DNA from 2 places in the Williamsia sp. SKLECPSW1 genome. Region 2 is predicted to be linked to the other one. Evidence: predicted binding sites of a transcription regulator. Region 2 holds the regulator's gene; the other holds the start of a gene.
What was found. Region 2 encodes LexA, which represses DNA repair genes until DNA is damaged. Its sites were predicted from a motif close to CGAACANNTGTTCG; they were not measured.
Positions count from the first base shown of each region.

Region 1: ACXVUM_RS20120 (SAV_6107 family HEPN domain-containing protein) is a predicted target of LexA. The motif match lies at 4,759-4,772, and genes of this name have one in related genera.

Region 1 is NZ_JBTGLI010000003.1:154,716-162,138, forward strand. Features, by position in the region: gene ACXVUM_RS20095 (peptidoglycan D,D-transpeptidase FtsI family protein) at 1-420, opposite strand, end outside; gene ACXVUM_RS20100 (hypothetical protein) at 531-1,451, opposite strand; gene rsmH (16S rRNA (cytosine(1402)-N(4))-methyltransferase RsmH) at 1,528-2,505, opposite strand; gene mraZ (division/cell wall cluster transcriptional repressor MraZ) at 2,682-3,113, opposite strand; gene ACXVUM_RS20115 (DUF3040 domain-containing protein) at 3,510-3,920, opposite strand; gene ACXVUM_RS20120 (SAV_6107 family HEPN domain-containing protein) at 4,084-4,536, opposite strand; gene ACXVUM_RS20125 (GNAT family N-acetyltransferase) at 4,827-5,408, shown strand; gene ACXVUM_RS20130 (phytoene desaturase family protein) at 5,444-7,093, shown strand; gene ACXVUM_RS20135 (carotenoid biosynthesis protein) at 7,090-7,423, shown strand, end outside.
Region 2 is NZ_JBTGLI010000002.1:492,110-499,532, forward strand. Features, by position in the region: gene ACXVUM_RS18160 (aminotransferase family protein) at 1-15, opposite strand, end outside; gene hrpA (ATP-dependent RNA helicase HrpA) at 77-4,111, shown strand; gene nrdR (transcriptional regulator NrdR) at 4,082-4,576, opposite strand; gene ACXVUM_RS18175 (LysM peptidoglycan-binding domain-containing protein) at 4,781-5,326, opposite strand; gene lexA (transcriptional repressor LexA) at 5,500-6,204, shown strand; gene ACXVUM_RS18185 (SDR family NAD(P)-dependent oxidoreductase) at 6,276-7,166, shown strand; gene ACXVUM_RS18190 (putative PEP-binding protein) at 7,175-7,423, opposite strand, start outside.

The DNA of each region.
Region 1 (7,423 bases), on a different contig from region 2:
GTCCATCGCGGCGCGCTCCTTCACCGGTTGGAACGTGAGCGCACGCGCCTCCTCGGTGTAGGCCAGCGGCTTGCCGTTGCGATCGACGATCGGGCCGCGCTGCGCGGGCAGCACCTCGGTGACGGTGCGTTGGTCGGCCGCCTGGGCCGACAGCGAGGACGACTCGAACACCTGCAGTGACACCAGCTTCCCCGCCACCAGCACGACGGCGAGGCCGAGCACCAGCGCACCGAGACGGGTGCGGGTGACGAACTGCGGGACCTTCGCGCGGGCGCGTGCGCCGGCGCTGACACGACCGTCACCGCGAATGGATCCCGAGTGCGGACGTCCGGCGCGGGGCGGCGCGTCGGCGCGGTTGCGCGCACCCGAGGTGGCCTTGCGGGCACCGGAGGGCGGGCGGCGGGTCCGGGTGGTGCTCATGTCGCCGGTGCGGCCGCGACGGGCGGAGCGGTCGGGATCCGGTGCATGGGCCGAGTCTGCTCTCCGGAACGGGCTCCGTCCGGCAGCCCGCCCGGCGTGGCGCCGATCCGTCATCGCGGAACGGAGGAATCCGTCGAGCCGGACGTGCCGGCGGTCGACTGACCTGCCTGCGTACCCGGGGGCGCCTGCGTGGCGGGTGCCGGGTTCGCCGGTGCGGTCGCGGCGGGCGCTGTGGAATCCGGTGTGGTGGAGGTGCCCTGCGGCGCGGCGGCGGGAGCGCTGCTGCCGGGCAGGACATTCGGCGCCGGTGCGACGACCGGATCACCCGCACCGGGCGTGTCCGCAGGCGCGGGCGCCTGGGCGGTGTTGCCGTCGGTCGACGAACCCGGTTGCGGCGCAACGGTCCGCTGGGCGCCGTCGTTCAGCGCCGGGGCGGGTGCACCGGCGGCGGCCTCGGGCTCGCCCACGATCCGGATCTTCCCGTCGGGTCCCACGACCATCCGGGCGACGTCCTTCGCCGGGATCATGCCGAGCTCGCCGGCCTTCTTCGCCAGTTGCGGTGCGGCGTTGAACGACTCCCACGACTTCTTCAAGGCGTCGAGCTGCGCGGCACCGGCCGCGTTCTGCTGCCGGGCGTCGGACAGACCGTAGGAGTCCTCGGCCGCGGTCGTCGACAACCAGAGTGTCAACGCCAGACCGACGGCGAGGATGCCGATGACGAGGACGGCGAAGGGCATGCGGCGCAGGGCGTCTGCGGGCGAGGCGAGCAACCGTGCCAGTCCACCGGAGCGCTGTGGGCGTCCGACGAGTGTGGCGGTCGAGCGCTGCACGGTCCGACGGCGCCGTCGGTCGAGGGCGCGCTGTGCTGCCGGGGACCGGGTACCGCGGGTCCGGGTCGACGCGCCGCCGCGGTCACGACGGGCGGCGCGTGGTCCGGCGTCCCGGTCGGTGTCGCCGTCGCTGTCGTCGAGGACGGTCGTCGCACCCGCGGGGTCGCGCAGCAGGCCGTCGTCGTGGTCGTCACCGGTCATCGGCGGGTCTCCCTCGTGGTGCGTGCGGTCGTGAGAAAGGACATGGCTCGGGGGTGCCCCGCGGCAGCGGAGACGGTCACGGGCGCAGGGATGTTCGTTCCACGGCGCGCAGGCGCACCGGTGCCGATCGGGGATTGCGCTCGAGTTCCTCGTCGCTCGCGCGTTCGGCGCCGCGGGTGACGGCCGTGAACGTGGGTGCGGTGCCCGGCAGGTCGAACGGGAGACCCGGTGGGGTCGACGACGTCGTGCGCCGGGTGAACTCCTGTTTGACGATCCGGTCCTCGAGGGACTGGTAGCTCATCACCACGAGGCGCCCGCCGACGGCGAGCGCGTCGAGGGCACGCGGTATCGCGGCCCGCAGCGAGTCGAGCTCGCCGTTGACCTCGATCCGCAGCGCCTGGAAGGTGCGCTTGGCGGGGTGTCCGCCGGTCCGGCGGGTGGCCGCCGGGATGACGCGGTACAGCAGTTCCACGAGCCGGCCACTGGTGGTGAAGGGTTCGACGGCCCGCTCGCGCAGCACCGCCGACGCGATCTTGCCGGCGAAGCGCTCCTCGCCGTAGGTCGAGAGGACACGGGCCAGATCACCGTGCTCGTAGGTGTTCAGCACGTCGGCGGCGGTGAGGCCGCGTGAGGTGTCCATCCGCATGTCGAGCGGGGCGTCGACCGCGTACGCGAACCCCCGGTCGGCCTGGTCGAGCTGCATCGAGGAGACGCCGAGGTCGTAGAGGGCCGCATCGACCGCCGCGATCCCGGCGTCGGCGAGGACCTCGTCGATCGCGTCGTAGCGGCTGTGGGCGACGGTGATGCGATCGGCGAAGGGCGCCAGGCGCTCCCGCGCTCCGGCGATCGCCGCGCTGTCACGGTCGAGGGCGACAACCCGTGCCGCGGGGAAGGTCCGCAGGATCAGCTCGGAGTGCCCGCCGGCACCGAGCGTCGCGTCGACGAACACGGAGTCCGACCCGTCCGGGTCGACGCGTGTGAGTGCCGGGGTGACGAGGTCGAGCATGCGCTCGGCCATGACGGGAACGTGCCCGTGGTCGCCGGTGGTGGACATCCGCGACACCCTTTCGCGACGGCGGCCGGTCGTGACCGGGGCGGTGAGGCCGGGTCCCCGCCCGAGTCCGCACCTGGCGCTGGGGAAGTGCGTCAGGGTCGGATCGGGCGAAGGCCTGGCCTCGCCGCTCGCGGTCGCGGTGCGTCCCGCCGTCGTCTCCGGTGGCGGGACCGTGGTCACAGGATCGATCCCAGTGCCGGGTTGTCGCCGCGCGAGTAGCTCTCCTCGTGCTGCGCCTGGTAGGTCTCCCAGGCCTCGGCGTCCCAGACCTCCACGTTGTCGAAGTTGCCGATCACCGTGCAGACCTTCGACAGGCCGGCGTAACGCCGGTGCTCTGCCGAGAGGGTGATGCGCCCCTGAGCGTCGGGGGCCATCTCCTCCGTGCTCGACATGAGGGTGCGCTGGAACATGCGCGCCTTCTCGTCGACCTTGGACGCCGCTGCGGCACGCAGCGCGATCTCCTCGAACTTCTCCGGCGAGTAGATCGTGAGGCACCGGTCCTGACCGCGTGTCACCAACATCCCTCCCGCCAGTTGATCGCGGAACTTCGCGGGCAACGTGAGCCGCCCCTTCTCGTCCAACTTGTGCGTGTGGGTGCCGACGAACACGTTCGCGACACCTCCCGCCGGTGGAGGAGGGGGTCCGGCACTCCCTGCCTCCGCGAGCCACTCTACCCCACTTTCCCCCACTTGCCACCAAAATCTTTCGCATCGAGTCGACACACCGGCTTAAAATATGCTCTGAACTGCAGTTGTTCCGGTGGGGCACTATCGCGGACCTCGGACCGCGCGGCGGGCCGAGGGCGACGAAACGCCCAGGTCGCGCAGAACGTCCCGCCCACGACAGGGCCGATGGGGGCGCACGTGGGAGAAAGTGGGGATTCGGGGGACCCGCCTCAGAACCGGCGTGACCGGACCACGTGGGGTCACGAAAAAGGCCGCGCACCCGGATGGGTACGCGGCCTGTGCGAGCTCGCCGGGATCAGCCCCGACGAGGCGCGATGGTCACTCCTGGTCGAACCTGCGGTTGAACCGCTCTTCCATGCGCTCGCTGAACGACCGCGACGACTTGGTGCGGCCACGGCGGGCCGTACCGCCCGAGGAGCCGGACGACGAGTCCTCCGACTGCGACGACGACGAACCCGCACCCCAGAGCGCGAGGAGGCCGGCGCCGAACATGACGAGGAATCCGACGAGGCTGAGGATCGGGAACCCGCCGACGGTCACGTCGACGACGACACCGCCGATGAGAAGCGCGAGACCGATGACGAAGACCACGGCCGCCTGGAGGCGACGACGTGCCGCGGACCCACCGAACCGACGACGACGCACGTTCGACGCGAACTTCGGGTCCTCGGCGTACAACGCGTTCTCGATCTGTTCGAGCATCCGCTGCTCATGCTCCGAGAGTGGCACCGCCCCTCCTAACAGCACTCGTCCGGTGACCGGAATCGTTGCGAGTCGTCTCGCCCGTGTGGCGTGTCCGAGCGGCTCGGGCCCGCGTCCCGGGCCAGTGAGCCAATACTACGAGGTGTTCGGCGATGCGACCACCATTACTCGCTGGACACGGCGAGACACCTCACGCCGTCCGCATGTCCGGCGACGACCACCGCTGTGGCGCGACATCGCCGCGCGCGCAGGCGTCGACGAGTGCCTCGACGTCGGCGAGGAAATCGACGACGGCGCGACGCGTCGTCGTGACCGTCTCGGCGGGCACCTCGTGCACGACGCCGAGCTCGATGTCGGCACGGAGACGGGACAGGCCGGCGAAGTACGTGGCCCATCGCGTGAACGCCGGGACGCTGCCGGGCAGCCTCGCCCAGGCGCTGGACGACCCCCGGCGACGCGTCGACCCCTCGCCGACGGCCAGCGCCGCGCCGGCCGCGCGGAGGGCGGCGAGGTACAGGCCCCGCAGTTGCTCGGCGGTGTCGTCGACGTCGGTGGCGTGCACGGCCATGGTGTCGGCGCGGACCAGGAGATCGCGTGCGCGCATCAACGCCCTCGGATCGGGTGTCGACCGTCGTGTCGTCATCGCTCTCCCCTCTCCGGTGGTCTCGGCCGTGTCTCGTGTCAGGTACAACACCGCGACGTCGCGGCGCGTTCCGTGCCGACCTCGCAGAGACGGTGATACCTGCCACCACCGACAATCCGTGACCGCCGGGGATCGACCCGGCGGCAGACGCTTCCCTCGTCCACCGCCGAGCCGACCGCACGTCGTCGGGTACGAAATGACTCGTCGCGGAGGTTGAGCACTCGAACACCCGTTCGACCTATTCAATATAACCACCCGCCGCGCAGTGCTCAAGAGGAGGCGCCACACCCGTGCCCGTGCGACTCGTCGACCTGACCGTCGCCGACATGGACACCTGGCTGCCGCCTGCGCTGGACATCTACGTCGCCGCGATGGGGTACCCGCGCGGCACCCAGACCCATCGCGCACCGCTGTGGTCCGACCACACCCGGCGCAGCGGGTGGCAGGCCGTCGGCGCGGTGGAGACAGGACCCGACGGGTCGCAGCAGCTCGTGGCGATCGGATACGGGTACCGCGGCGCCCCCGACCAGTGGTGGAACCAACAGCTCTGCGCCGGCCTCCGGCACGCCGGGTTCACCGCACCCCAGATCACCGAGATCACCCGCGACTACTTCGAGCTGACCGAACTGCACGTCCACCCCGGGCACCAGGGCTCGGGACTCGGTGAGCGCGTCCTCGTCCGGCTGCTCCGCGACCGTCTCGAGAGCAGCGTCCTGCTCTCGACCCCCGAGGTGCCCCGCGACGACAACCGCGCGTGGCGGCTCTATCGGCGTCTGGGGTTCGACGACCTCCTGCGGCACTTCAGCTTCACCGGCGACCCGCGGCCGTTCGCCGTCCTCGGCCGTCGGCTGCCCCTGCGCACCGGTCGCTGAGACCCGCATCCCGGCAGACCGGGCACCATGGGGTGATGCACAGCTCGCACGACGTCGTCGTGGTCGGCGCAGGACACAACGGTCTGGTCGCGGCGGCCCTGCTCGCACGCTCCGGCCTCGACGTCGCCGTGGTGGAGCGCGACACGGTCCCCGGCGGGGCGGTGTCCACCGTCGAGCGGTTCCCGGGCTACCGCGTCGACCGGGGCTCGAGTGCGCACATCATGATCCGGCACACGGGCATCGTCGAGCGTCTCGACCTCGCGCGGCACGGCCTGCGCTACGTCGACTGTGACCCCTGGGCGTTCGCGCCCGCGGTCGGCGACTCCCCCGCGATCGTGTTCCGGGTCGACCTCGACGCCACCTGCGCCTCCATCGAGGCGTCCTGTGGCACGCGGGACGCGCAGGCCTACCGCGACTTCGTCGGGATCTGGGGGCCCCGGTCGGCTGCGGTCATGCGGATGTTCGGCGCGCGGCCCGCCCCGGCGGCGTTCGTCCGGGCGTTCTGGGGCATGCCCACCCGCGACGGCCGGTCCGGACGGAGCGCGGGACCCGAGCTCGCACAGGAGTTCCTGCGGTCGGGCGACGCCCTGCTCGACAGCTGGTTCGACTCCGAGCGGCTCAAGGCGGCCCTCGCATGGTTCGGCGCGCAGTCCGGTCCGCCGATGAGCGAGCCCGGGACGGCGCCGATGGTCGGCATCGCGGCGTTGATGCACACGGGCCCACCCGGTCGAGCGATCGGTGGCAGCGGAGCCCTGACCACAGCGCTGATCTCGTCGCTCGAATCCGACGGCGGCAGTGTGCATCTCGGTGACGCCGCCGTCGAGATCCGCCCCGTCGGCGACCGGTGGCGCGTCCGCACGGCCGCCGGCGTCGAGCACAGCGCGCGTCAGGTGATCGCGGCCTGCCACGTCATCACGACACTCGAGATGCTGCGCGAGGGTGGACACAACGGCGCGATCCTGGATCGCTGGCGGTCGCGGATCGACGTGGGACCCGGTGTGGGCAGCGCGATCCGCGTCGGCACCACGGCGTTGCCGAGGTATGCGAACCTTCCGGCCGGACTCCCCGAGCACGGCGTGCACTCCGGGCTGGGACTCCTCGTCACCGACCGCGGCCATCTCGCGCGCGCCCACGGTGACGCACGGGCCGGCGATCTCCCGCGGCGACCCGTGGTGCTGCCGATGGGGTTCTCGGCGATCGACCCCACGCTGGCACCACCGGGGCGGCACATGCTCACGCTGTGGACGCAGTGGCACCCCTACCGACTCTCCGGCGGACGATCCTGGGACTCGGTGCGCCGGCAGGCCACCGACGCGGTGGTCGCCGAGATGGAATCGTGGGCACCGGGGTTCGCCGACAGCATCGAGCACGTGTACGCCCAGACCCCCGACCGGCTCGAGTCCGAGCTCGGTCTCGTGGGCGGCAACGTCATGCACGTCGACATGTCGGCGGACCAGATGTTCGCCTTCCGGCCCCACCCCGACCTCGGGGGCCACACCGTGCCCGGCGCCGACGGACTCTTCCTGGCCGGCGCCTCCACCCACCCGGGCGGCGGGGTGTCGGGCATGTCGGGTTCGATCGCCGCGCAGGCGGTGCTGTCGTCGCGCACGGGCACCCTCGATCGGATGCGGTCGGTGCTCACGGACGCGTTGCCCGGCGTGCTCGGCACCGGCGGACGTCGATGACCCGCACCGACGCCCCGACCATCCGGTCCCGGGGCGCCCTGCCCACCGTCGCCCTGCTGGCCGTCGGGGTGTCCATCGCCGCCCAGATCGCCTACCCGCTGGCCGGTCCCGGGACGCGGGACACCGTGACCGTCGTCGTGCTCGCGGCGGCCGTCGTGGCGATGGCGATCGACGCCGTCGTCACACTCGGCCCACGACGCGGCGGCGTCGTGGTGATCGGTGTCCCCGTGCTCGCCTTCGCCGCGGAGTGGTCGGGGACGCACACCGGCTTCCCGTTCGGCTCCTACGCCTACGCCGACGACCGCCTGTGGCCCCATGTCGCCGGGGTGC
Region 2 (7,423 bases):
CAGAGTCGACGTCATGGACTCATCATGCCCGCCGGGGCGGAGGCCATCGACCGGGGGCGAATATCCTGAGGAGACCATGCCCGAGCAGTCCGCACGTCCGGCGCGCCGTTCGCGACGCGGCCGTGGTCGACCCCGGGGTGACCGCGATGCGGCCCCGGGCCGACCCGACCCCGACGCCGTACCCCTCCCCGTCGCCGACGACGACGTGACGATCGTCCCCGTCCCCGTCGCCGACGACGACGTGACGATCGTCGACGCCCATCGGCTCCGACACCGCGCCCGGCGCGCCCGCACCGACGACGACCGCGCCCGGTTGCAGCGTGACGCCGACCGCGCCGTCGAGCGACTGACCCGACGACGTTCCCTGGTCCCGGCGATCACGTACCCCCCGGAACTGCCCGTGTCCGCGGCGCGCGACGAACTGCGGGACGCCATCGCGGCGCACCAGGTGGTGGTCGTCGCCGGCGAGACCGGATCCGGGAAGACGACCCAGTTGCCGAAGATCTGCCTCGAACTCGGGCGGGGTGTGCGGGGCTCGATCGGCCACACCCAACCACGCCGCATCGCAGCACGGTCGGTCGCTGCGCGCATCGCCGAGGAGACCGGTACCGAACTCGGTGCGGCCGTGGGCTACGCGGTACGTTTCGACGACCGCGCGACTGCGGACACGCTCGTGAAGGTGATGACCGACGGCATCCTGCTCGCCGAACTGTCCCGGGACCGGCTGCTCCGCGCCTACGACACGATCATCGTCGACGAGGCGCACGAACGCAGCCTCACCATCGACTTCATCCTCGGCTACCTCAAGCAACTGCTGCCGCGTCGACCCGACCTGAAGGTCATCATCACCTCCGCGACGATCGATCCCGGCCGTTTCGCCGAGCACTTCGCCACCGACGACGCCCCGGTTCCGGTGATCTCGGTGTCCGGGCGCACCTTCCCCGTCGAGGTGCGCTACCGCCCGCTCGTGGTCGAGTCCGACGGGGACGGGTCGAACGGCGACGGACCCGACCATCTCGATCTCGACCAGATCCAGGGCATCACGGCCGCGGTGAGTGAGCTGCGCCGCGAGGGCCCCGGTGACGTCCTCGTCTTCCTCGCCACCGAGCGCGAGATCCGTGACACCGCGGACGCACTGCGCCGATCCCATCCCGACGAGGAGGTGCTCCCCCTCTACTCGCGTCTGTCGACCGGTGAACAGAACCGCGTGTTCTCGCGTAGCTCGGGACGGCGGATCGTGTTGTCCACCAACGTCGCCGAGACATCGTTGACCGTCCCCGGCATCCGCTACGTCGTCGACGTCGGCACCGCCCGCATCTCGCGGTACTCGACCCGCACCAAGGTCCAACGCCTCCCGGTCGAACCCGTCTCGCAGGCGTCGGCGCGACAGCGTTCCGGTCGATGCGGCCGCGTCGCCGACGGCATCTGCATCCGGCTGTACTCCGAGGACGACTTCGAGGCGCGCCCGGCGTTCACCGACCCGGAGATCCTGCGTACCAACCTGGCCTCGGTCATCCTCACCATGGCCGACCTCGACCTGGGGGACGTGGCGCGGTTCCCCTTCATCGATCCTCCTGACACCCGCGCCATCCGCGATGGTGTCGGGCTGCTCGAGGAGCTCGGCGCGCTGCGCGGGCGCGGCGACGACCGCACCCTCACCCCCGTCGGTCGCGACATCGCGAGCCTGCCCATCGAACCCCGATGGGCGCGGATGGTCGTCGCCGCACACGAGCAGGGTGTCCTCTACGAGGTGCTGGTCATCGTCGCGGCGCTGTCGTTGCCGGACGTGCGTGAGCGCCCCGCGGAGCACCGGCAGGCCGCCGACGAGATGCACGCGCGGTTCACCGTGGCCGGATCGGACTTCCTGTCGATCCTCGCGCTGTGGCGCCACCTCGAGGAGCAACGACGGGAGTTGTCGGGCAATCAGTTCCGACGGCAGTGCGCCAGGGAGTTCCTGCACTGGCTGCGGATCCGGGAGTGGCGGGACCTCGTCGGGCAACTCGAGCGCATCGTCACCGAGAAGGGCTGGACGGTGACGCATCCGTCCGGTGACCACGACGCCGAGCCCTCGCCGGCAGCCGTGCACCAGTCGGTGTTGGCGGGTCTGCTCGGGCAGATCGGGGTACGGGAGGGTGACACCCGCGAGTTCCTGGGCGCGCGGGGGACGAAGTTCGTCGTCTTCCCCGGCTCGGGACTGGCGAAGAAGCCACCCCGGTTCGTCATGGCCGGTGAGGTGGTCGAGACGTCACGGTTGTTCGCCCGCACCGTCGCGGGGATCGAACCGGAATGGGCCGAGCGGCTGGCCGGGGACCTCGTGAAGCGGCAGTACAGCGAGCCGCACTGGTCTGCCAAACGGGGATCGGCGATGGCCTGGGAGCGTGTCACCCTCTACGGGGTACCGCTCGTGACGCGCCGCGCGGTCCCCTACGGCCGGATCGATCCCGAGACCTCTCGTGACCTGTTCATCCGCCGGGCGCTCGTCGAGGGCGACTGGCGGACCCGCCACGAGTTCTTCGCCCACAACCGCGATCTGCTCGACGAGGCGCGCGAGCTCGAGGATCGCGCACGGCGCGGTGATCTCGTGATCGGTGACGACCAGCTCTACGACTTCTACGACGCACGCATCCCGGCCGAGGTCGTCTCGGCGGCCCACTTCGACACCTGGTGGAAGCGCGCCCGCCGGGACGACCCGACGCAGCTCGACCTCACCCGTGACGACGTCACGGACACATCAGCGGTGTCGGCCGGGGAGTTCCCCGACGTCTGGCAACAGGGCGAGGCGCGGTTGCGGCTGGTCTACCGGTTCTCCCCCGGCAGCACCCACGACGGCATCACCGTGCTGATCCCCCGAGAGCTGCTCCCCCGGATCCGCCCCGCCGGATTCGACTGGCTGGTACCGGGACTGCGCGACGACCTCGCGGTCGCCCTGGTCCGCACCCTGCCGAAGTCGGTGCGTCGGCGCCTCGGACCCGCTGCAGACGTCGGCCCGAGGGCGATGGCGGCGCTGACGCCGCGGAGCGAGCCGGTCGCGTCCGGACTGGCGCGCGAGATCACGCGCCTGACCGGAGTTCCCGTCGCCGCGGACGACTTCGACCCGTCTGCGCTGCCACCGCACCTCGCGGTGCGGTTCGCCACCGTCGACGACGACGGCGCCATCCTGACCGAGGCCGCATCACTCGCCGCGCTCCGCGAGACGACGACCCCGCCACGACGCCCGGGCGGCACGCCCGGCGCCACCGCCCGCACACCGGCCGCGCCGACCGTATCCACCTGGACGGCGCAGACGATCGGGGTCCTCGCGCCCGAGGTGACCGAGGTCGTCGCGGGACAGACCGTCACCAGTCACCCGGCGCTGCGGGTCGTCGACGGTGGCGTCACGACAGTCCTCGAGACGACACGCGCTGCGGCCCGCGCGTCGACCCGTCGGGCGATACTCCGCCTCCTCCAGCTGTCCATCCCGCCGCTCAAGCAGTCCGCGACAACGGATCTGCCGGTGGCGCATCGCCTCGCCCTGTCGCAGAGTCCCTACGCCACGCTGGACGCGCTGCTCGCCGACTGCACCCTCGCGGCCATCGTCGACGCGGCGGGATCCGTCGACGACATCCGGGATCCGGATGCCTACGCCGCCCTGCGCGCACGGGTCGCCGGCGTCGCGGGCCGGGACGCGCGCACCATCCTCGCCTCCACCGCGGATGCGATGACGCGTCTGCCGACGATCCATGCCGAACTCGCCCGCCTGGGCGACACCCGCGCGACCCGTGACGTCCGCGAGCAGCTTGCCGAGCTCGTCCACCCGGGGTTCGTCGTCGACACGCCGGCCGACCACCGCCCGCGGCTGAGCGCATACCTCGACGCGGTCGTCGTCCGCCTCCAACGGCTCCCCGCGTCGGCGGCGAAGGACGATCGCGGCATCGACATCGTCGAGAGGGTCGTCGACCACTGGGCGGTGACAGTCGCGCGGTGTTCACCGACACGGCGGGACGCGGTGAACGAGCAGGCGCACTGGCTCGTCGAGGAGTTGCGCGTGGGTGTGTTCGCAGAGCGGATCGGGACGGCGTTCCCGGTGTCGGAGAAACGGGTCCTACGGGCGATCGACGCCCTGGCCGCCTGAGCCGCTGCTCGCACCGACGTGGCCGGCCGCGCGCAGATCGTCGATCTCGCGCTGGAAGTCCTCGACGGACTCGAAGGAGCGGTAGACCGAGGCGAAGCGCAGGTAGGCGACCTCGTCGAGTTCGCGGAGAGGTGTGAGGATCGCCAGTCCCACCTCGTTGCTGGGGATCTCGGCCGAGCCCGACGCCCGCACGGCGTCCTCGACCTGTTGTGCGAGGAGTGCGAGACGGTCCTCGTCGACGGCGCGTCCCTGGCAGGCGCGGCGCACGCCGCGCATGACCTTCTCCCGGGAGAACGGCTCGGTGACCCCGTTGCGCTTGACCACGGCGAGCACGGCGCTCTCGACGGTGGTGAAGCGGCGGCCGCACTGGGAGCATGAGCGGCGCCGACGGATGGCCTGACCCTCGTCGGCCACACGGGAGTCCACGACACGCGTGTCCTCGTGGCGACAGAACGGGCAGTGCATCGCGACGTCCTCGGAAGTCGGCGGGCCGGCGGCGTGAGCAGGTGCCACGGTGCCGGGCGGACCGGGATGATCCGTACCGGCCGAGGATACCGGGGGCCGGGCGGACGCCGACGTGGTCGGGGCCGCGTCGGGCAGCAGGAGAGGCCACTCGACCGTCGACCCGAGCAGTGCGTACATCGTCACCGACCGAGGGGGACGGAGGTGTCAGTGGGCGTAGCGGGGTGCGAGCAGCGGTTGTCCCGGCGTGAGCGCCGATCCCCCCAGGTGGTTCAGCTCACGGATGTCGGCGACGACCTGCGAGACCGGGGCATCCGGCACGGTGCGTGCGGCCAGCGCGCTGAGCGACTCGCCGCCGCGGACGTGGACCACGCTGCTGCCGACCACGTCGGGCGTGTGCTCCGCGGTGATCATCGACCCGCCGACCACGACGGCCCACACCGCCACGGCGAGGGCGAGACCGGCGAGGAGCGCGGCACCCCACCCGACGTGGGCGGGACGGACGGTGCCGCCACGGCCCGACCCGTCGCGGCACGGGGTGCCGACCGGACGCGCGGAGACCGGGGTCCGGCGGTGCGGACGCGCCGTGGACGGGCGGACCGCCGGTGCGGCCGGTGCCACGGCGGCGACGCGACCACCGCGGTGGGACCGGGGATCCGCCGGGTGCCGACGGGCGGTGCGGGGGCCGGCGGGTGCGACGCGGGCGGACCCGCGGGCAGAGGTGACATCGGGGGCCATGAGGGTCGGGCTCATCGCGATCTCCTTCTCGATCAGGCGTTCGAAAGAACGTGTGTTCGAGTTCTACCACGGCACTCCGACAGGGTCGACACACCGTCGAACAAATGTTTGAAAGTCGTGACCCGGTGCACTACGGTCGGGCTACGAGCAGGACAGATGCACGGACGCGACACGAGCACACCGCCGTGATGCGCCGCCACTGCGAAGGAGAGGACACCGTGTCCGACACGACCATCACCCCCGGCGAGACGACCGCCCCCGCCGAGAGCGCACTGACCGAGCGACAGCTCGAGGTGCTGCGCGTCATCCGTGAGTCGGTCCGTGAGCGGGGGTATCCGCCGAGCATCCGTGAGATCGGCGACGCCGTCGGACTGACCTCGACCTCGTCGGTCGCCCACCAGCTGCGCACCCTGGAACGCAAGGGGTTCCTCAAGCGGGACCACAACCGCCCACGGGCGGTGAACGTCCAGGAGAACGATCCCGGCGACGGCGGCGACAGCGGGGCCACCCCGTTGCCGACGCCGACCTTCGTCCCCGTCCTGGGTCGGATCGCGGCCGGCGGGCCGATCCTGGCCGAGGAGGCCGTCGAGGACGTCTTCCCCCTCCCCCGCGAACTCGTCGGCGACGGAGCGTTGTTCCTGCTGCGCGTGGTCGGTGAGTCCATGATCGAGGCCGCCATCTGCGACGGCGACTGGGTCGTCGTCCGTCAGCAGAACGTCGCCGACAACGGTGAGATCGTCGCGGCCATGATCGACGGCGAGGCGACGGTGAAGACCTTCAAGCGCGCCGACGGCCACGTCTGGCTGATGCCGCACAACCCGCAGTTCGACCCCATCCCCGGTGACGACGCGGTGATCCTGGGCAAGGTCGTGACCGTCATGCGGAGGATCTGACCCGACCGCATGTCAGAATGCTGCGCGGGCCCGAGACCGGTCCGTCGACACACAGCAGATCGGACACCGACATGGCGCCCCTCCCCGCCCGCACACCTCCGCTGAGCCTCGACGGCGCAGTCGTGCTCGTCACCGGTGCGGCGGGAGGCATCGGACGCGCCACCGCCCGGGCCCTGTACGACCGCGGCGCCCGACTGGTCCTCGTGGACCTGGAGCTCACGGCCGTGCAGGACGCCGCGCGAGGCATGGACGACTCCAGGGTCGTCTCCCGCTCCGGCGACGTCACGGTCCGGTCCGACCTGGACGAGGCGGTCGCCGCGGCGATCGCACGATGGGGTCGGCTCGACGTCGCATTCGCCAACGCCGGCATCTCGAGCGGGGACACCGCCGACACCGTGGCGAGCGTCGCCGACGGCACGTTCGAGCGGGTGATCGCCGTGAACCTCACCGGGGTGTGGAACACGGTGCGTGCGGCGCTCCCCGCGGTGATCGAGGCGCGTGGACACGTGCTCGTCACCTCCTCGACCTACGCCTACCTGAACGGCATGGTGAACGCGCCCTACGCCGCGACGAAGGCAGCCGTCGAGCAGATCGGACGCGCCCTGCGCGTCGAACTGAGGCATCACGGGGCCACTGCCGGGGTGTTGTATCCGGGGTGGGTTCGGACGCCGATCGCCGATGTGGCGTTCGGGAAGGACTCGCTGGCAACAGATCTCGTCGCCCGCGCGTTCCCGGGTCCGCTACGGCGCCCGATCGATCCCGATCGCGTGGCGACCGCCGTCGCCGCGGGCATCGAGAGCAGGGCGCCACGGATCCAGGTGCCGCGCCGGTGGATCGGCGTCTCGGCGCTGCGGGGTGTCGTCAACCCGGTGTCCGACGCACTGCTCGCGCGCGACACGACGTTGTCCGCACTGGTGGCCCAGGTCGAGAACCGGTCGGGGCGCGTACGGTCTCACCGCTGAGTCGCGGGTCAGCCCTCGAGCGCAGTTGTCGCCGCGGCGCGCGCGTCGGCCGGATCGGCGGTGGCCAGCACGGCCCGGGCCGCTGCTCGGCAGGTCTCCAGTGTCACCCGCCCGAGAGCCGCACCGACCGCGGCCGCGGCCGTCGGGGCACTCGACAGCGACGTGACGCCCATCCCGACGAGGACGCAGGCGAGCAGCGGATCCGCGGCCGCCTCGCCGCACACCCCGACCGGCTTGCCGACCGCTGCGCCGGCGGC